DNA from 4 places in the Streptomyces sp. NPDC047017 genome. Region 3 is predicted to be linked to each of the others. Evidence: riboswitches for the same ligand, from Rfam matches in the RefSeq annotation. Region 3 holds a riboswitch; each other region holds the start of a gene.

Region 1 (4,661 bases), on a different contig from region 3:
GAGCGGGGGCTGCTGGAGACCGGCGTGGAGGAGCTGCTGCGCTACGACGGGCCGGTGGAGCTGGCCACCTGGCGGTTCGCCACCCGGCCGCTCGCCCTGGGCGGGCAGCACATCGCCGCGGGCGATCCGGTGCTCGTCGTGCTCGCCGCCGCCGACCGGGACCCGGAGCGGTTCGCCGGCCCGGACGTCCTCGACCTCGCCCGCCGCGACAACCAGCACCTGGGGTACGGGCACGGCATCCACTACTGCCTGGGCGCCCCGCTCGCCCGGCTGGAGGGGCAGACCGCGCTCGCCACCCTGCTCACCCGGCTGCCCGACCTCGAACTCGACGCGGAACCGGCGGACTTGCGCTGGCGCGGCGGGCTCATCATGCGCGGGCTGCGGACCCTGCCGGTCCGTTTCACCCCGGCCCCGTGAGCGGGACCGCGACCGGAAAAGGGCCGAAAAAGGGCCGGAAATAGGCCGGAAATGGGCCGGAGCACCAGCCCTGACGCGGCCGAAGATGACGAACAGTCAACTATGTGATCTTCATGTGATCCCGACGGCATGAACTTGTGACAAGTGATCGCCACCCGCTACGTTCACGCATCAGCGCGGCGACCGGCACCATCCGCCGCGCGGTCACCGTCGTCGCGCGAAAGGTCACCGCATGCTCTCCGGGAACGGTCGTCACCGTCGCCCCCGCCAGGCCCCGGCCCTCCTCGTCGCCGCGGGAGTGACCGGCACCGCCATCGCCATCCCGCTGGTCGCCGCCAGTGGCGCGAGCGCGGCGGACGGCACCACCTGGGACAAGGTGGCCCAGTGCGAGACCGGCGGCTCCTGGAGCACCGACAACGGCAACGGCTACTCCGGCGGCCTGCTGCTGACCCAGGACGACTGGGAGACGTACGGCGGACTCCAGTACGCCTCCAGCCCCGACCGGGCCAGCCGCTCGCAGCAGATAGCCGTGGCCGAGAAGATACTCGCCGACCGCGGCCCGGGCGCCTGGCCCACCTGCGGGCCGCTCTCCGGGCTCACCAAGAAGTCCGGCAAGGCGGACGTCGACACCGGGGTGGGCGGCGACCCGGGCGCGAACTCCGGCGCGTCCGGCGGCTCGTCGGGCACGTCCGGCTCCTCGCGGGCGCCCGGGAAGACTGACGCGTCCGGCACGCCCGCCTCCTCGGGCGGCTCCGGCTCCGGCGGGTCGGATTCGACCGATCCGTCCGGTGATCCCGGCCTGTCCGACTCGCCCCAGGACACGGGCGATTCATCCGGTACGTCCGGAAGTCCGTCCGGCTCTCCCGGCGCGGGCGGCCCCTCGGCCGGTTCCCCCGCCGGCCCCTCCCACGGGACCGGCACACCGGCCGGACCCACCGGCAAGCCCGTCACGCCGCCCGCCGGAACGGGCGACTCCACCACGCCCGGCACGTCCTCCACCCCCGGATCGGCCGACCCCTCCTCTCCGGTGGGCACCGGGTCCGGCGGCGGCCAGGGGCGCGCGGGCGACCCCGCCAACCCGGCTCAGATCGTGGGCACTTCGGCCCTCGTGGACACCGGCGCGCTCAGCGGCGGACGGCATCGCGGCACCAGTGCCGACGAGAGCCCCGCGGACGGCCGTACGGACGCCGCGGGCGGCCGGCACGCCGTCGGCGAACAGACCACGGCGGCCGACTCCTACACCGTCCGCACCGGGGACTCTCTGACGTCCATCGCCGACTCCCTTGACCTCCACGGCGGGTGGCACGCGCTGTACGGCGCCAACAAGGGTGTGGTCGGTGCCGACCCGGACCACATCGTCGCCGGTCAGAGCCTGGATGTCCCCACTGAAAACGCCCCAAAGTAGCGGGAGTTCGCGTCATACTTCGCGCCGAATGTCCTATTCGGTGAAAGTGTGGGATGAGTCTCAGAAGCCCTGATCGTCTTTGAAATCCGGCCGATCACCTGTCTACGGTCATGACCGCTCGTCACCGCGAGCCCCGGCTGCCGCAACGCCGAATCCTGCCAGCGGCCGTACGGGAACAGTCGTCGCGTCAAGCGCCGTAGGCAGGAGCGGGGGACCCAAGGTAAGTGCCGCGCCGGAGACGATCCGGAGCGGCTGGGGGTGAAGCCGTGCCGCACGAAGGCACGGCCGGGCAACTCAACCGGCCCGAACCCGACAGCTCACCTCGCAGGCGTCGGTGAGGGGATCCTTCCATGCTGTTTTCCGGCAAGGGCAAGCACCGTCGTCCGTCCAAGGCCACCCGTGCCATCGCACTCGCCGGTGTCACCGGCGTCGCCGTCGCCGGCCCGCTGATGGCGGCCGGCAACGCCTCCGCCGCCACCGAGTCCCAGTGGGACGCCGTCGCCCAGTGCGAGTCCGGCGGCAACTGGTCCATCAACACCGGCAACGGCTTCTACGGCGGGGTGCAGTTCACCAACTCCACCTGGGCCGCGTACGGCGGCACCGCCTACGCCCCGCGCGCCGACCTGGCGAGCAAGTCGCAGCAGATCTCCGTCGCCGAGAAGGTGCTCGCGGGCCAGGGCAAGGGCGCCTGGCCGGTCTGCGGCAAGAACCTGACCAGCGGCGGCTACAGCGGCGGCAGCAGCAGCTCCTCGTCGTCGTCCTCGTCCTCCTCTTCTTCTTCGTCCTCCTCCTCGTCGTCCTCGTCGAGCAGCAGCTCCAGCAGCTCCAAGAGCAGCACCTCGACCCGCTCGACCGACGAGCAGGCCGCGAACCGCTCCGAGACGCGTCCGGCCCCGAAGAAGACCGTCACCACCCCGACCGGCAAGAAGGTCAAGAAGGGCGACGGCGAGTACAAGGTCGTCACCGGCGACACCCTCAGCTCCATCGCCGCCGCCCACCACGTCCAGGGCGACTGGGAGAAGCTGTTCCAGCTGAACAAGGACGTCGTCGACGACGCCGACCTCATCTACCCGGGCCAGCAGCTGCACCTGAAGTAAGCGAGCGGCGGCCACAGGCCCGCCCCCGTCCCCACGGGCTCCCCGCCCCGGTGCGTCATCCCCCGTACGCGCCGGGGCGGGGCTCTGTCGTCAGCCCCCTTTGTTCCGTGAAGGAACAATGTGTACCGTCACCCTGTCCACGGGACGGTCGGTCGGCCGAGCGGCGCCCCGGGACGGTTAGGCTCTAGTCGCAAGGCACCGCCGCAAGGCGCGCCGCCCCGCACTTCCAGCGTCACATCCAAGAAGGAGATGCTCGTGCCGTCCATCGACGTCGTCGTAGCCCGGGAAATCCTGGACTCCCGAGGCAACCCCACGGTCGAGGTCGAGGTCGGCCTCGACGACGGCAGCACGGGTCGTGCCGCCGTCCCGTCCGGCGCCTCCACCGGCGCCTTCGAGGCCATCGAGCTGCGCGACGGGGACCCCAACCGCTACCAGGGCAAGGGTGTCGAGAAGGCCGTCCTCGCCGTCATCGAGCAGATCGGCCCGGAGCTGGTCGGCTACGACGCCACCGAGCAGCGCCTGATCGACCAGGCCATGTTCGACCTGGACGCCACCGACAACAAGGGCTCGCTCGGCGCCAACGCCATCCTGGGCGTCTCCCTCGCCGTCGCGCACGCCGCCTCCGAGGCCAGCGACCTGCCGCTCTTCCGCTACCTGGGCGGCCCCAACGCGCACCTGCTGCCGGTGCCGATGATGAACATCCTCAACGGCGGCTCGCACGCGGACTCCAACGTGGACATCCAGGAGTTCATGATCGCCCCGATCGGCGCGGAGTCCTTCTCCGAGGCGCTGCGCTGGGGTGCCGAGGTCTACCACACCCTCAAGAAGGTCCTGAAGAACAAGGGCCTGGCCACCGGCCTGGGCGACGAGGGCGGCTTCGCGCCGAACCTCGGCTCCAACCGCGAGGCCCTGGACCTGATCCTGGAAGCGGTCAAGGAAGCCGGCTACACCCCCGGCGAGCAGATCGCCCTCGCCCTCGACGTCGCCGCCTCCGAGTTCTACAAGGACGGCGCCTACCTCTTCGAGGGCAAGGAGCGCTCCGCCACCGAGATGACGGAGTACTACGAGGAGCTGGTCGCGGCCTACCCGCTGGTCTCCATCGAGGACCCGCTGTTCGAGGACGACTGGGCGGGCTGGAAGATCCTCACCGACCGCCTCGGCGAGAAGGTCCAGATCGTCGGCGACGACCTGTTCGTCACCAACCCCGAGCGCCTGGCCCGCGGCATCGAGGAGGGCACCGCCAACGCCCTGCTGGTGAAGGTGAACCAGATCGGTTCGCTCACCGAGACCCTGGACGCCGTCGAGCTGGCCCAGCGCAACGGCTTCAAGTGCATGATGTCCCACCGCTCCGGCGAGACCGAGGACGTCACCATCGCCGACCTGGCCGTCGCCACCAACTGCGGCCAGATCAAGACCGGCGCCCCGGCCCGCTCCGAGCGCGTCGCCAAGTACAACCAGCTGCTGCGCATCGAGGAGATCCTCGACGACGCCGCGGTCTACGCCGGCCGCAGCGCCTTCCCGCGCTACAAGGGCTGACCAGCCGCCAGGGCTGACCCGCAAAGAGTCAAGGCTCAGCCAGTCGTACGTACGTCCCCGGACCCGGTCCCGTACCGTGTCCGGGGACGTACGCACGTGTGAGCGGGCACGAACGAAAGGCGGGGACGATGGCCGTGAGGGACCGGGACCGGTTCTCCACCGCGACCAGGCTCAGGCTGCTCGGCGAGCAGACCGCGGCCCGTGTC
Region 2 (4,661 bases), on a different contig from region 3:
CGCCGGGCATTCCCTTTTGTATACGGCACCCGTGTTAATTCCGTGCGCTCGTCGTGTTGACGGCGCGTTTCGCGTTCCTCACGCGGTGCGCGGCCAGTACGCGGCCGGTGTGCACGGCGGTCAGGGCCCGGGCGCGTTCCCCGTCACGGCGTGCCACCGCGTCCACGATGGCGCCGTGCTCGGCCCAGGACTCGGCGGGGTCGGCCGGGGTCTCCACGGTGTACATCCAGGCGGTCTTGTGCCGCAGCTGGATCAGCGTCGTGGTCAGCGCGGAGCTGCCGCACGCCTGGGCGAGCGTCTCGTGGAACCAGGCCCCCAGGGAGCGCAGTTCCTCGCCGCCGCCGTGCGCGGCCCGCTCCCGGCCCAGCCCGACCAGGCCGCGCAGCACCTTCAGGTGGGCCTCGGTGCGGCGCTGGGCGGCCCGGGCGGCGCCCAGCGGCTCCAGCAGCGCCCGCATGTCGAGGAGGTCGGCCGCTTCCTGCTCGGTCGGCTCCGCGACGCACGCGCCCACATGCCGCCGGGTCACGACGAACCCCTCGGCCTCCAGGGTGCGCAGCGCCTCGCGCACGGGGACGCGCGAGACGCCGTAGCGGCGGGCGAGGACCTCCTCGGTGAGCCGGCTGCCGCGCTCGTGGACACCGGCGACGATGTCGTCCCTGATCGCCGTGCACACCGAGTGCGCCGGAACACGCATGACCGACCTCCGCCTGAATTCCCGCGAGACACCGACGATGAACGCGTGTTCCGCGACTCCATGACGACGCGATCCACGCCTGTGCGACTCTATGACAATGCGCGGGAATTTCCGACGGCAGGCCAAAATCCATGGATATTTTTTGGACAATGCCGGGCCCGGCGCGGCGAGGGGTCCGGAACGCCGAAAGCCCCGGCCGATGGGCCGGGGCTTTCGGTCTGCCGCCGCGTGCGGTGTCGCTCAGGGCGCGTGCGGTGTCGTCGCTCAGGCGTTCACGCCGTGCTTGCGGAGGTAGGCGACGGGGTCCACGTCGGAGCCGTAGTCCGGGGTGGTGCGGGCCTCGAAGTGCAGGTGCGGTCCGGTGACGTTGCCGGTGGCGCCGGACAGGGCGATCTGCTGGCCCGCGGTGACCTGCTGGCCCACCGAGACACCGATGGACGACAGGTGGCCGTACTGGGTGTACATGCCGTCGGCCATCCTGATCACGATCTGGTTGCCGTACGCGCCGCCCCAGCCGGTCTGGACGACGGTGCCGACGCCGACCGCGTGCACGGTGGTGCCGCTCGCGGCGTGGAAGTCGATGCCGGTGTGGGAACCGGAGGACCACAGGGAGCCGCCGGTCTTGTAGCCGGTGGAGACGTAGGAGTCCGCGATGGGCGGCACGAAGGTGTTGAGGCGCTTGCGCTCGGCCTCGCGGGCGGCGCGCTCCTTGGCCTCGCGCGCCTGCTGGGCCTGCTCGGCGGCCCGCTTGCGCGCGGCCTCCTGGGCCTTCTTCTGCTCGGCGGCCTGCATCTGGGCGGTGGCCTGCGCGTCGATCTTGTCGGCGACGACGTCACCGAGGGAGACGACCGGGGTCAGGCCGGTGTCCTGCGGGGTGGGAGTCTCGGCGGCCAGGGCCGGGGAGACGGCGAGCGTGCCGATGACGCCGGTGGTGGTGAGGGCCGCGACACCCGCCGCGCGGGCGGTGGTGCGGTGCATCCGGCCAGGGCGGCGGTGCTTCCCGGCGGCGCGCGTGAACGCCATGGAGACGGTGGTCCTTTCCTTCCCTCTCGCCTACCGGGTTAGCTGACGGGTTCGGAGCAGGAAGGTCTCCTACGGGCCCCCGCGCTCGCGCGCGGACGTCCGATTCACCCCAGGGACTGGATGGGTCCCCGGCTCCCCTGGCTCGCGCCGTACGGGGACTCGGCGATGACTGTCCGGTGCCGCGGGTGCGGCGCACTGCCTGACGGACAGCCGGACCGACGCTAAGGGCGGCCGCTTTCAATTCCCAAACGGATCCGTGTTTTTGTTGCGCAGGCCACAGGGCAGACAGGCAGCCTCTCCCCCAATTCGGACAAGGCAGGGCCCTGGTGACGCTTCGGTCACCAGGGCCCCACGCGCGCGTGCCTCGTGTCGCGCGCCGGCCGCGGGACGCGGCCGGGCAGCGCCGCTACTCGGCGGCCACGACGGTGACCGGACCGATACCCAGGGCCTCCACGGGCTCCTTGATCTGCGCCGCGTCACCGACGAGGACCGTCACCAGCCGGTCCGCCGGGAAGGCGTTGACGACCGCCGCGGTGGCCTCGACGGTGCCGGTCTCGGCGAGCTGCTGGTAGAGCCTCGCCTGATAGTCGTCGGGCAGGTGCTGCTCGACCTGGTCGGCCAGCGTGCTCGCCACGGCGGCGGCCGTCTCGTACTTGAGCGGCGCCACGCCGACGAGGTTCTGCACGGCGACGTCCCGTTCGGCCTCGGTGAGGCCCTCGGCGGCGAGCTTGCGCAGCACCGTGACGAGGTCGTCCAGGGCCGGGCCGGTGTTCGGCGTGTCGAACGAGCCGCTGATCGCGAGCATCGCGGCGCCGGAGCCGTCGGGGGCCGAGCGCAGCACCTGGCCGAACGACCGCACCCCGTAGGTGTAGCCCTTCTCCTCGCGCAGGACGCGGTCCAGGCGGGAGGTGAGGGTGCCGCCGAGGCAGTAGGTGCCGAGCACCTGGGCGGGCCAGACGCGGTCGTGCCGGTCGGGTCCGATCCGGCCGATGAGCAGCTGGGTCTGGACGGCGCCGGGACGGTCCACGATGACCACGCGGCCGGTGTCGTCGGCCGTCACCGGCGGCACCGGGTGCGGCTTGGCGGGCGAGCCCGTCCAGGTGCCCAGGGTCTGGCCGAGCAGCTCGTCGAGGTCGATGCCGGTGAGGTCGCCGACGACCACGGCGGTGGCCGTGGCCGGGCGTACGTGCCGGTCGTAGAAGGCGCGGACGGCGGCCGCGTCGACGGCGCTGACGGTCTCCTCGGTGCCCTGGCGCGGCCGTGACATGCGCGCGCCGGCCGGGAACAGCTCCTTGGAGAGTTCCTTGGCGGCACGGCGGGAGGGGTTGGCCAGCTCGTGCGGGATCTCGTCGAGCCGGTTGCGCACCAGCCGCTCGATCTCGGACTCGGCGAACGCGGGCGCCCGCAGGGCGTCGGACAGCAGGCCGAGGCCCTTGGCGAGGCGGGAGGCCGGGACTTCCAGGCTCAGGCGTACGCCGGGGTGGTCGGCGTGCGTGTCCAAGGTGGCGCCCGCGCGCTCCAGTTCGGCGGCGAACTCCTCGGCGGAGTGCTGGTCGGTGCCCTCGGAGAAGGCCCGCGCCATGATCGTGGCGACGCCGTCCAGGCCGGCCGGCTCGGTGTCCAGGGGGGCGTCGAGGAGTACCTCCACGGCGACGACCTGCTGGCCGGGGCGGTGGCAGCGCAGCACCGTCATACCGTTGTCCAGGGTGGCGCGCTCGGGGGCCGGGAACGCCCACGGGGTGGCCTCGCCCGCCTGGGGCCGGGGGTGGAAGTCCATCGTGGCGAGCTGGGTCACTTCGCCGCCTCCTCGGTGTCGTCGGTGGCCGCGGCGTCCGCGTCCGGTGCCGTCTCCTGTGCGTCGGCCGGGGTCGGCTCGTAGACGAGGACCGCGCGGTTGTCGGGACGCAGCCGGGCCTTGGCGACCTCCTGGACCTCCTCCGGAGTCACCTCCAGGACGCGCTGGACGGCGGTCAGGGCGAGCTGCGGGTCGCCGAACAGGACGGCGTAGCGGCACAGTTCGTCGGCGCGGCCGGCGACCGTGCCGAGCCGGTCCAGCCACTCGCGCTCCAGCTGCGCCTGGGCGCGCTCCATCTCCTCGGCGGTCGGGCCGTCCTCGGCGAACCGGGCCAGCTCCTCGTCGATGGCGGCCTCGATGACCGGGACCTCGACGTCACCGGAGGTCTTCACGTCCAGCCAGCCCAGGGAGGGCGCGCCGGCCAGGCGCAGCAGGCCGAACCCGGCGGCGACGGCGGTGCGGTCGCGGCGCACCAGCCGGTTGTACAGGCGGGAGGACTCGCCGCCGCCGAGGACGGTCAGCGCGAGGTCGGCCGCGTCGCACGCGCGCGTGCCGTCGTGCGGGAGCCGGTAGGCGGCCATCAGGGCGCGGGCCGGCACCTCCTCCTCGACGACCTCGCGCAGCTGCCCGCCGATGACCTCGGGCAGCGAGCCGTCGCGGGGCTGGGGCTTGCCGTCGTGGGACTCGATGGAGCCGAAGTACTTCTCGACCCAGGCGAGCGTCCGCTCCGGGTCGATGTCGCCGACGACCGACAGGACGGCGTTGTTGGGCGCGTAGTACGTCCGGAAGAACGCCCGGGCGTCCTCCAGGGTGGCCGCGTCCAGGTCCGCCATGGACCCGATGGGCGTGTGGTGGTACGGGTGGCCCTCCGGATAGGCGAGGGCGGTCAGCCGTTCGAAGGCGGTGCCGTAGGGGACGTTGTCGTAGCGCTGGCGGCGTTCGTTCTTGACGACGTCGCGCTGGTTCTCCATCGACTCCTCGTCGAGGGCGGCCAGCAGCGAGCCCATGCGGTCGGCCTCCAGCCACAGGGCCAGCTCCAGCTGGTGGGCGGGCATGGTCTCGAAGTAGTTGGTGCGCTCGAAGCTGGTGGTGCCGTTGAGCGAGCCGCCGGCGCCCTGCACCAGCTCGAAGTGGCCGTTGCCCGTCACC
Region 3 (4,661 bases):
TGGTGGCGCCGCTGGCGGTGGTGATCGCGGTGCTCTTCACCTCGGGGCGCTGGGCCGGCTGAGCGCGCCGGGCCGCAGGATGGAGGGAGCGGCGGGAGCGCCCGGCCACTCCGGTTCCGTCTCCCCGGAGCGCTCTTCCCCGGATGCGCTTTTCCGGAGCGTTCTCCCTCGGAGTGCCCCTCCGCCGCCCGGAGACCGCCCGCCGCCCAGAGAGAAGTGCGCCCGATGCCCCTCCCGTACGTCCTGCTGTCCGCCGCCGTCTCCCTCGACGGCTGCCTGGACGACACCGGTCCCGACCGCCTCCTGCTGTCCGGCCGGGCCGACTTCGACCGGGTCGACGAGGTACGGGCGTCCGTGGACGCCCTCCTGATCGGGGCCGGCACCCTGCGCGCCGACAACCCGCGGCTGCTGGTCAACTCGCCCGAGCGGCGCGCGGCCCGGGTCGCCGCGGGCCGCCCGGAGTACCCGCTGAAGGTCGCGGTCAGCGCCTCCGGCGAGCTGGACCCGGCCGCGCCCTTCTGGCACACGGGGGGCGAGAAGGTCCTCTACACGACCGACGAGGGCGCGGCGCGGCTGCGCCGGAGGGGCTTCACCGCCCCGACCGATCCGACCGCCCCGACCGATCCGACCGCCCCGACCGATCCGACTGCCCCGACCGATCCGACTGCCCCGACCGATCCGACCGCCCCGACCGATCCGACCGATCCGACCGCACCGACCGCCCCGACCGGTCTGTCAGGTCCGACCGCCTCGACCGCCCCACCTGCCCCGTCCGACACGGCCGCCCCGACCGCCGTCACGGTGGTGGCGCTGGGCCCCGTACTCGACTGGCGGCTACTCCTCGAACATCTGCACGATGCACGCGCGGTGCGCCGGCTCATGGTCGAGGGCGGCGGGACCGTGCACACCCAGCTGCTCCAGCAGCAGCTCGCCGACGAGGTGCAGCTCGCGCTCGCCCCGCTGGTCGTGGGGGAGCCGGGGGCGCCGCGGCTGTTCGGGCCGGGGCGGTACCAGCGCGGCCGGCTGCGGCTGGTGGAGACGCGGCCCGTCGGGGACGTCGTCCTGATGCGCTACGAGCCGACCGCGCCCGGCAGCGGTCCCCTCGCCGTCCCCGCGGACCGGCACTGGCTGCGGATCGCGTGCGAGCTGGCCGAGCGGTGTCCGCCGTCGCGGACCGCGTTCAGCGTGGGCGCGGTGGTGGTCGCCGCCGACGGCACCGAGCTGGCCCGCGGGTACTCACGGGAGGGCGGCGACCCGGTCGTGCACGCCGAGGAGGCGGCGCTGGCCAGGACCGACCCGGCGGACCCGCGGCTGGCGGGGGCCACGGTGTACAGCAGCCTGGAACCGTGCGCCCGCCGCGCCTCCCGCCCGCGCCCGTGCGCCCGGCTGATTCTGGACGCCGGGGTACGGCGGGTGGTCACGGCCTGGCGGGAGCCGGACACGTTCGTGGCGGCCGCCGACGGGGCCGGGATGCTGGCCCACGAGGGCGCGGAGGTCGTCGTCCTGCCGGAGTTCGAGCGGGCGGCCAAGGCGCCGAACCGGCATCTGCCCGGCGCGATGTAGGGCCCGGATAAACGTGTGTGCAGGCCACCCCGGATATGACGTACACTGGTTTCACCGACGCGGGGTGGAGCAGCTCGGTAGCTCGCTGGGCTCATAACCCAGAGGTCGCAGGTTCAAATCCTGTCCCCGCTACTGAAGACTCAGGGCCGGAATCCGATCAAGGATTCCGGCCCTGAGTGTTTTCCGGTGTCCCGGCCGCGATCCCTTCCCGCTCCCTTCCTGCCCTCTCCCCTCGATCGCTGATAACAAATGACATACCGTCAGGTGGGAGCGTTGCCTCATCGGGCCGCGTACGGGGATCGAAGTGGCCGGAAGGGGCGTCAACTCGCCCCGTTTTCTGCACCGGTAAGGCGTACGTCCTGGCCGGAAAGGTTTAATGATCAAGCCCTCCGGCTTGGAATCAGCGCCCCGGGTCTATTAACGTTCGATAACGCAGCGCGGTCGTCCCAGCCGTCACAGAGGCGGCTCCGTGCGCGCGCGCCGAATCCCGCGAGGGAACCGGGGAACCACCAATTTGGGGTGAATCGGGCGTCATCCACCGTGCCCGCACGGTCGGTTGACGCGCGTAGGAGACCTTCCCGCTCCGAACCCGTCAGCTAACCCGGTAGGCGAGACGGAAGGAAAGGAGCACGCCCGCGTGGCGTCCAACCGGCCTGCCCCTGAAGCCCCGTTCGTGCCGAACCAGCGCACCGAGTCCTTCGGTCCCGGTGACCGGCACACCGACGAGGGCCCGTGGGAGGAGTGGAACCCCACCGAGGACTCCCTGCGCCCCGCGCGCGGCCGGCACCGCGTCGCCAAGCAGCGCGGCGGCGGGCTCGCCCGCAGCTCCACCGTCCTCGGCGTCGGCGTCATGGCCGCCGTCGGCGCGGGCGGCATGGCCAGCGCCGACACCGGCAAGCCGCCGGTCGCCATCTCCCTGCCCGACCTGCCCGCCGTCGGTGCCCTGTTCGACGGCTCCGGCGGCCCGCAGGCCCCGCAGGGCTCCGCGACCCCGCTCAGCGACGTCACCGAGACCTCCACCGCCACCGGACGGGCGGCCACCGGCGCGGGCGAGGCGCTGCGCAACCGGATCATGGCCCAGGCCGAACAGCAGCGGCATCATGCCGATGCCGAGGCGCAGGCCGCGGCCGAGGCCGCCGCCGCGAAGCAGGCCGACCGGGCCGCCGCCCGGGCGAAACAGGAGGCCGAGGCCAAGGCCGCCGCCGCGAAGCAGAAGGCGGACGAGGCGGCCCGGCAGAAGGCCGAGGAGGCGCGGCTGGCCGAGCTGGCCAGGCAGTACACGCTGCCGACCTCCTCGTACACCCTCACGTCCACCTTCGGACAGGCCGGCTCCATGTGGTCCTCGGGCCACCACACCGGCCTCGACTTCGCCGCGCCCACCGGCACCCTGATCAAGGCGGTCCACAGCGGCACCGTCACCCAGGCCGGCTGGGCGGGAGCCTACGGCTACCGCACGGTCCTCACCCTCGACGACGGCACCGAGCTGTGGTTCTGCCACCAGTCGTCGCTCAACGTCAGCGCCGGCCAGAAGGTGGGCACGGGCGAGGTCATCGGCCGCGTCGGCGCCACCGGCAACGTCACCGGCCCGCACCTGCACCTGGAGGTCCACCCGGACGGCCAGGCCGCCGGCACCGACCCGATGACCTGGCTGCGGGGCAAGGGCCTCACACCCTGACGTCTCCCGGCCTGACGTCTCCCGGCCACCCGCCTCCCGGCGGGGGAGCGGTCCCGCCGGCCGGGTGGGTTTGCGCAGGCTTTGCCCGCCGGGCCCGGCGGGGCGCGGAATGAGCCGCTCCGCCGTCGTCGTTGATATCGGCATGACTTCTCTACGCAAACTGGGCCCGTCCGACCTCGAAGTCTTCCCGCTCGCCCTCGGCGGCAACGTCTTCGGCTGGACCGCCGACCGCGCGCAGTCCTTCGCCGTCCTGGACGCGTACACGGCCGCCGGCGGGAACTTCGTCGACACCGCCGACTCCTACTCCGCGTGGATCGAGGGCAACCACGGCGGCGAGTCCGAGACGATCATCGGCGAGTGGATCAAGGAGCGCGGCAACCGCTCCGAGGTCGTCATCGCCACCAAGGTCAGCCAGCACCCCGACTTCCAGGGGCTGTCCGCCGCCAACATCAAGGCCGCGGCCGACGCCTCCCTCAAGCGTCTGGGCACCGACCACATCGACCTGTACTACACCCACTTCGACCAGCCGGACGTGCCGGTCGAGGAGATCATCGGCACGCTCGACGAACTGGTGCGGGCGGGCAAGGTGCGGCACATCGCCGCCTCCAACATCTCCGCCGAACGCCTCAAGGCGTCCCTGGACTTCTCCGAGCGCGAGGGCCTGGCCCGGTACGTGGCGCTCCAGCCGCACTACAACCTCGTCTCCCGCGCCACCTACGAGGGCGCGCTGCGGGACCTCGCCGAGCGCACCGGACTGTCCGCGGTGCCGTACTTCGCGCTGGCCTCCGGGTTCCTGACCGGCAAGTACCGGCCCGGGACGACGGTCGACAGCGCCCGCGCCGAGGGTGCCGCCAAGCACTTGGGCACCGAGCGCGGCCAGAAGGTGCTCACCGCCCTCGACGAGGTCGCCCGGGCCCACGACGCCGAGGTGGCCACGGTCGCCCTGGCCTGGCTCGCGGCCCAGCCGACGGTCACCGCCCCGATCGCCTCGGCCCGGACGGTGGAACAGCTCCCGGCCCTGCTGGCCGTGGCGGACCTGCGGCTGACGGACCAGGAGATCGCGACGCTGACCGAGGCGTCGGCCTGAGCTTTCGGGCTTGAGCTTTCGGGCCTGAGCTTTCGGACTTGAGTGCGCCCCTGGCCTTCGGGGGGCGCGCTGCGTGCTCCTGTCCGCTACCGGCCGTGTGTCACGGCTGGGTCCGGTAGGGGGCGGGTGGGCCGTACGGGTGGTGTCCGGGGTACGGCGTCACCGGCCCCGCGGGCCCGAGACCGGGTCCCACGGGGCCCGGTCCGGGGCCGTAGGCCGCCTGCCCGAGCGGCGGGTGTCCGTAGGCGCCGTACATCGGCCAGGGCGCCGCGACGACCCGCACCGGCGGGGCGGTCATCCGGGCCGCGTGCTCCAGGGCGGGCCGCGCCACCTCGC
Region 4 (4,661 bases), on a different contig from region 3:
TGGTGGCCAAGAACCGCGAGGCGTTCGTGCGCCGCAGCAGCCCCGCGGTGAACGGCACCACCCGGATCGCCACCCGCGCGGGCCTGCTCGCGCTGGCCCGGGACTGGGGCGAGCGGCCCGGGGTGATCCTCCAGGAGTACCTGCCGCGGGAGGCCGCCGAGGACTGGATCGTGCACGCCTACTTCGACCAGGACTCCACCCCGCTGGCCCTGTTCACCGGCGTCAAGGTCCGCTCGTGGCCGCCGCACGCGGGGATGACGGCGCACGCGTACGTCGTCGACAACCCGGAACTCGCCGACCTCGCCGCGCGTTTCATCAAGCAGATCGGCTTCACCGGCATCATCGACCTCGACCTGCGCTTCGACCGGCGCGACGGGCAGTACAAGCTCCTCGACTTCAATCCGCGCGCGGGCGCCCAGTTCCGGCTCTTCGAGAGCGAGTCGGCGGTGGACGTGGTGCGCGCCCTGCACCTCGACCTGACCGGGCGCAAGGTCCCGGCGGGCGAGCAGCGGGCCGGGCACCGGTTCGTCGTGGAGAACATCGACCTGCCCGCCCTCCTCGCCTACCGCCGCAGCGGCTATACGACGCCGCACGCGCCGGAGCGGGCGAGCGGGACCGAGCTGGCCTGGCTCGCCGGGGACGACCCGCTGCCGTTCCTCACCATGCTCGCGCGCTTCGTCCGGCCGGGCGCCCGCCACCTCCACCAGCTGTGGCGCACCAGCCGGCGCGGCGGCGCGACCGGCTGAGCGGACGGCGGGCGGCCCCGGGGCGGGTCCGTATTCTCTGATCATGCCCGCTCCCCGCGCCCACGCCCTCATCGCCACCGACCTGGACGGAACGCTGCTGCGCGGCGACGACACGTTCTCCGAGCGGACCCTGGCCGCGCTCGCGCGGGTGGCGGCGGCAGGTGCCCGGCATCTGGTCGTGACGGGCCGGCCGGCGCCCAGGGTGCGGCCACTGCTGAAGATCCTGGGCGGCGCGGGGCTCGCGGTGTGCGGCCAGGGCGCGCAGCTCTACGACGCCGCGGCCGACCGGCTGCTGTGGTCGGTCACCCTGGACCGGGAGACGGCGGAGACCGCGCTCGGCAAGATCGAGGCCGAGGTGGGGGAGGTGCACGCCGCGGTCGACCAGGACGGGGTCGACGGGCTCACGCTCATCGAGCCGGGGTACCGGATGCCGCATCCGACCCTGCCCGCCGAACGGGTCGATCGGCGCGAGGAGCTGTGGGGCGCGCCCATCAGCAAGGTGCTGCTGCGCCATCCCGTGCTGTCCGACGACGAGCTGGCGGCGGTGGCCCGCGGCGTGGTCGGCTCGCTGGCCACGGTCACCATGTCGGGCCCGGGGACGGTCGAGCTGCAGCCGTGCGGTGTGACCAAGGCGACCGGGCTGGCGCTGGCCGCCGGGCGCCTGGGGCTGGGCCGGGAGAGCGCCCTCGCCTTCGGCGACATGCCGAACGACATCCCGATGTTCCGGTGGGCCGCCCGGGGCGTGGCCATGGCCGGTGCCCACCCGGAGCTGAAGGCGGTCGCGGACGAGGTCACCACGTCGAACGAGGACGACGGCGTGGCCGTCGTCCTCGAACGTTTGTTCAGCTGACGCGGAGGTGGCGGACCGGACGGCCGATGTGCCGGCCGTCCGTCCCACCCCACCCCGCGCGGTCCCGTCAGTACGCGCTGAAGACGTTGTCGATCGAGCCGTAGCGCGCGGCGGCGTAGTTGCAGGCGGCCGTGATGTTGGCGACCGGGTTGTAGATGTCGAACGACGTGCCGGCCACGTGGTAGGCGTTGAACGTGGGCTGGATGACCTGGAGCAGGCCCTTGGACGGGATGCCCTTGGCGGCGTTGGAGTCCCAGTTGTTGATGGCCAGCGGGTTGCCGGAGGACTCGCGTATCACGTTGCGGTAGATGCCGTTGTAGGTGCCCGGGATGCCCTTCTGGGCCATGATCGAGAGCGACTCGCGGATCCAGCCGTCCAGGTTGTTCGGGTAGGCGACCGTGCTCACGGTCTTGGGGGCGGCGGCCGGGGTGGCCGCGGAGGCGGTGGTGGCGCCGATGAGCGGGAGGGCCAGGACGGCGGCACCCGTGCCGGAGACGGCGAGGGTGCGCAGGAGGCGGGCGGTGCGGGGGTGGCGCTGACCGTGTGCAGGCATGGGGAATTCCTCTCCGTCGCCTGCGAGGTGAGCTGTCGGGTTCGGGCGGGGAGGTGCCCGGCCGTGCCCCGAAGGACACGGCTTCACCCCGAGCCGTTCCGGCGCGGCGTACGACATAGGACGACGTACGGCGCTCCGGCCCGGCGACTTACCTGGGTCCCCCGCTCCTGCCAAGAAGTGTTCAGTCGATGGGTTTCGGGCGGTGGCAGGATTCGGCGTCCGCCCGATGGACCGGGAACGTATGCGAGAGCACATGTCCCGAACAAGTACCTGATTCATACATCGCCCTAGTTGACCTTGGTCTGGGGTGTTTGGGATGCTTGATCCTTTGCGATCGCCAACGGTCAACTGGCGTGTGCGGCAAGGGGAGGCGGGGGTGGCCGGGCGTCGGTGCCGGTGAAGGGGTGGCGTGACCCAACTCACGGATCGACCGGCCGGGGTGCATTTGCGGCCAAGGGGATTCGGGGTGTGATTAAGGGTGAATCGGACCCCGGCGGGATGCCACGGGGGCGGGTGGGCAGGCTGTCGCTTCGAGTGAGGCCGTGGCCCTCCGTCGCGCGGGCGGGAGGAGTGAGTCGAAAATATCTGTTCATACGTAGTGATCGAAAACATATCGGGCGTGATCCGATACCGCCTGGCCTGGAGCGGTGGGCGCTATCGGTGATCGAAACGTGACCGGATACGCTGACTTGAGTGATGGCAGCGACGTATCGACAAACCGCGTAACCGCCACCAGACACCAGCAGACAGGAGACCCCTCGTGACCGTCGTCGGGCCGTTCGGGCTGAGCGTGCGGGACCAGGCTCTCGAAGCCGATGTCCAGGCCGGGTTGGCGGCTGTCGAGGAAGGGTTGCTCGAAGCCACCAAGAGCGAGGTCCCCTTCATCACGGAGGCCGCGCAGCACCTCGTCAAGGCGGGCGGGAAGCGGTTCCGGCCGCTGCTCGTGATGCTCGCCGCGCAGTTCGGCGACCGGTACGCGCCCGGGATCGTGCCGTCGGCCGTGGTGGTGGAGCTGACCCACCTGGCGACGCTGTACCACGACGACGTGATGGACGAGGCCGCCGTACGGCGCGGGGTGGCCAGCGCGAACACCCGCTGGGGCAACTCGGTCGCGGTCCTGACCGGCGACTTCCTGTTCGCCCGGGCCTCCCAGATCCTCGCGGACCTCGGACCGGAGGCCGTCCGGGTCCAGGCGCTCGCGTTCGAGCGGCTGGTCACCGGGCAGATCCTGGAGACGGCCGGACCGCAGGACGGCCGGGACCCGGTCGACCACTACCTGGACGTGCTCGGCGGCAAGACGGGATCGCTGGTGGCCGTCTCGTGCCGGTTCGGCGCGATGATGTCGGGCGCCGACGAGACGGTCGTGGACGTGCTGACGCAGTACGGCGAGCGGCTGGGCGTGGCCTTCCAGCTGGCGGACGACGTCCTGGACATCGCCTCCGACTCGCACGAGTCCGGCAAGACGCCGGGCACGGACCTGCGCGAGGGCATCGCCACGCTGCCGGTGCTGCGGCTGCGCGAGCGCGCGGCCCGGCTCGGGCTGGCCGAGGACATCGCGCTGTGCGAGCTGCTGGACTCCGACCTGAGCGACGACGCGCGGCACGCCGAGGCACTCGCGGGGCTGCGGGCCCACCCGGCACTGGAGCAGGCCCGGCGGGACACCGTGCGGTACGCCGAGGAGGCCCGGGCCGCGCTGGCGCCGCTGCGTGAGTGCGACGCGAAGGCGGCGCTGCTCGAACTGTGCGACGCGGTGGTGCACCGGGCCGGCTGACGCCCCCTCACCCCGCCCGGCGAGCGGCGCCTCCACCCGACCCCTAGGGGAAAGGGTGGAGGCGCCGCTCGCCTGCGTCATACCGCAGGCGTACGCGGAGTTGGCTCCGGGGGCTGACGCTTCCGGCCGCCCGATTTGGTGTGATGGAGGCACGGACCACACCACTCCTCACCGATTCGGGTGAGAATGGCGGCTCAGGGTGGGAGCTGTGCAGACGGGAAGCCGCCGACGACGACGGAGGTAAGGCACACATGGCACCGTACGAATCCGACGACAGCACGGACGCGACGGCCGACGGTCCGCCCTCGGCGCGCCGCAAGGCCGCGCGCTACGCCGTCCCGGTCGCGGTGGTGGGGGTGGCGGCGGCGACCATCGGGCTGGTCCCGGCACTCGCCGACTCGGGCGACCCCGACCTGCCGAAGATCAGCGCCCAGCAGCTCATAGAGAAGATCGCCCAGTCGGACGTCCAGCGGCTGTCCGGCACGGTCAAGATCAGCACCGACCTCGGCCTGCCGGACCTCGGCGGCCTGGAGAACAGCCTCGTCTCCGGCGCGGGCAAGGGCGGCGGCGGCTCGTCGGCCGACCCCACCTCGAAGCTGACCGAGCTGGCCTCGGGCACGCACACCCTGCGGGTCGCGGCCGACGGCCAGGACCGGCAGAAGGTCTCGCTGATCGAGAGCGCCGCCGAGTACAGCCTCATCCACAACGGCAAGGACGTCTGGGGCTACGACAGCAAGTCCG

What was found. Region 3 has a riboswitch for cyclic di-AMP ahead of ABZ858_RS33870 (M23 family metallopeptidase). Riboswitches for the same ligand answer to the same signal wherever they lie in the genome.
Region 1: linked by a shared signal. The riboswitch ahead of ABZ858_RS03715 (transglycosylase family protein) and the one ahead of ABZ858_RS33870 (M23 family metallopeptidase) in region 3 are both predicted to bind cyclic di-AMP.
Region 2: linked by a shared signal. The riboswitch ahead of ABZ858_RS12985 (peptidoglycan DD-metalloendopeptidase family protein) and the one ahead of ABZ858_RS33870 (M23 family metallopeptidase) in region 3 are both predicted to bind cyclic di-AMP.
Region 4: linked by a shared signal. The riboswitch ahead of ABZ858_RS28080 (transglycosylase SLT domain-containing protein) and the one ahead of ABZ858_RS33870 (M23 family metallopeptidase) in region 3 are both predicted to bind cyclic di-AMP.

The regions. Positions count from the first base shown of each region.
Region 1 covers NZ_JBEYVW010000002.1:84,936-89,596, reverse strand. The annotation lists gene ABZ858_RS03725 (cytochrome P450) at 1-417, shown strand, start outside; gene ABZ858_RS03720 (transglycosylase family protein) at 650-1,822, shown strand; cyclic di-AMP (ydaO/yuaA leader) riboswitch at 2,005-2,168, shown strand; gene ABZ858_RS03715 (transglycosylase family protein) at 2,173-2,919, shown strand; gene eno (phosphopyruvate hydratase) at 3,175-4,455, shown strand; gene ABZ858_RS03705 (septum formation initiator family protein) at 4,584-4,661, shown strand, end outside.
Region 2 covers NZ_JBEYVW010000006.1:256,112-260,772, forward strand. The annotation lists gene ABZ858_RS12980 (GntR family transcriptional regulator) at 35-694, opposite strand; gene ABZ858_RS12985 (peptidoglycan DD-metalloendopeptidase family protein) at 959-1,717, opposite strand; cyclic di-AMP (ydaO/yuaA leader) riboswitch at 1,730-1,892, opposite strand; gene ABZ858_RS12990 (pitrilysin family protein) at 2,124-3,512, opposite strand; gene ABZ858_RS12995 (pitrilysin family protein) at 3,509-4,661, opposite strand, start outside.
Region 3 covers NZ_JBEYVW010000027.1:61,037-65,697, forward strand. The annotation lists gene ABZ858_RS33855 (mannosyltransferase family protein) at 1-62, shown strand, start outside; gene ABZ858_RS33860 (dihydrofolate reductase family protein) at 226-1,563, shown strand; tRNA gene ABZ858_RS33865 (tRNA-Met) at 1,622-1,695, shown strand; cyclic di-AMP (ydaO/yuaA leader) riboswitch at 2,032-2,189, shown strand; gene ABZ858_RS33870 (M23 family metallopeptidase) at 2,201-3,238, shown strand; gene ABZ858_RS33875 (aldo/keto reductase) at 3,381-4,325, shown strand; gene ABZ858_RS33880 (PrsW family intramembrane metalloprotease) at 4,426-4,661, opposite strand, start outside.
Region 4 covers NZ_JBEYVW010000019.1:28,376-33,036, reverse strand. The annotation lists gene ABZ858_RS28090 (ATP-grasp domain-containing protein) at 1-746, shown strand, start outside; gene ABZ858_RS28085 (HAD family hydrolase) at 790-1,596, shown strand; gene ABZ858_RS28080 (transglycosylase SLT domain-containing protein) at 1,664-2,149, opposite strand; cyclic di-AMP (ydaO/yuaA leader) riboswitch at 2,154-2,361, opposite strand; gene ABZ858_RS28075 (polyprenyl synthetase family protein) at 2,910-3,920, shown strand; gene ABZ858_RS28070 (DUF2092 domain-containing protein) at 4,172-4,661, shown strand, end outside.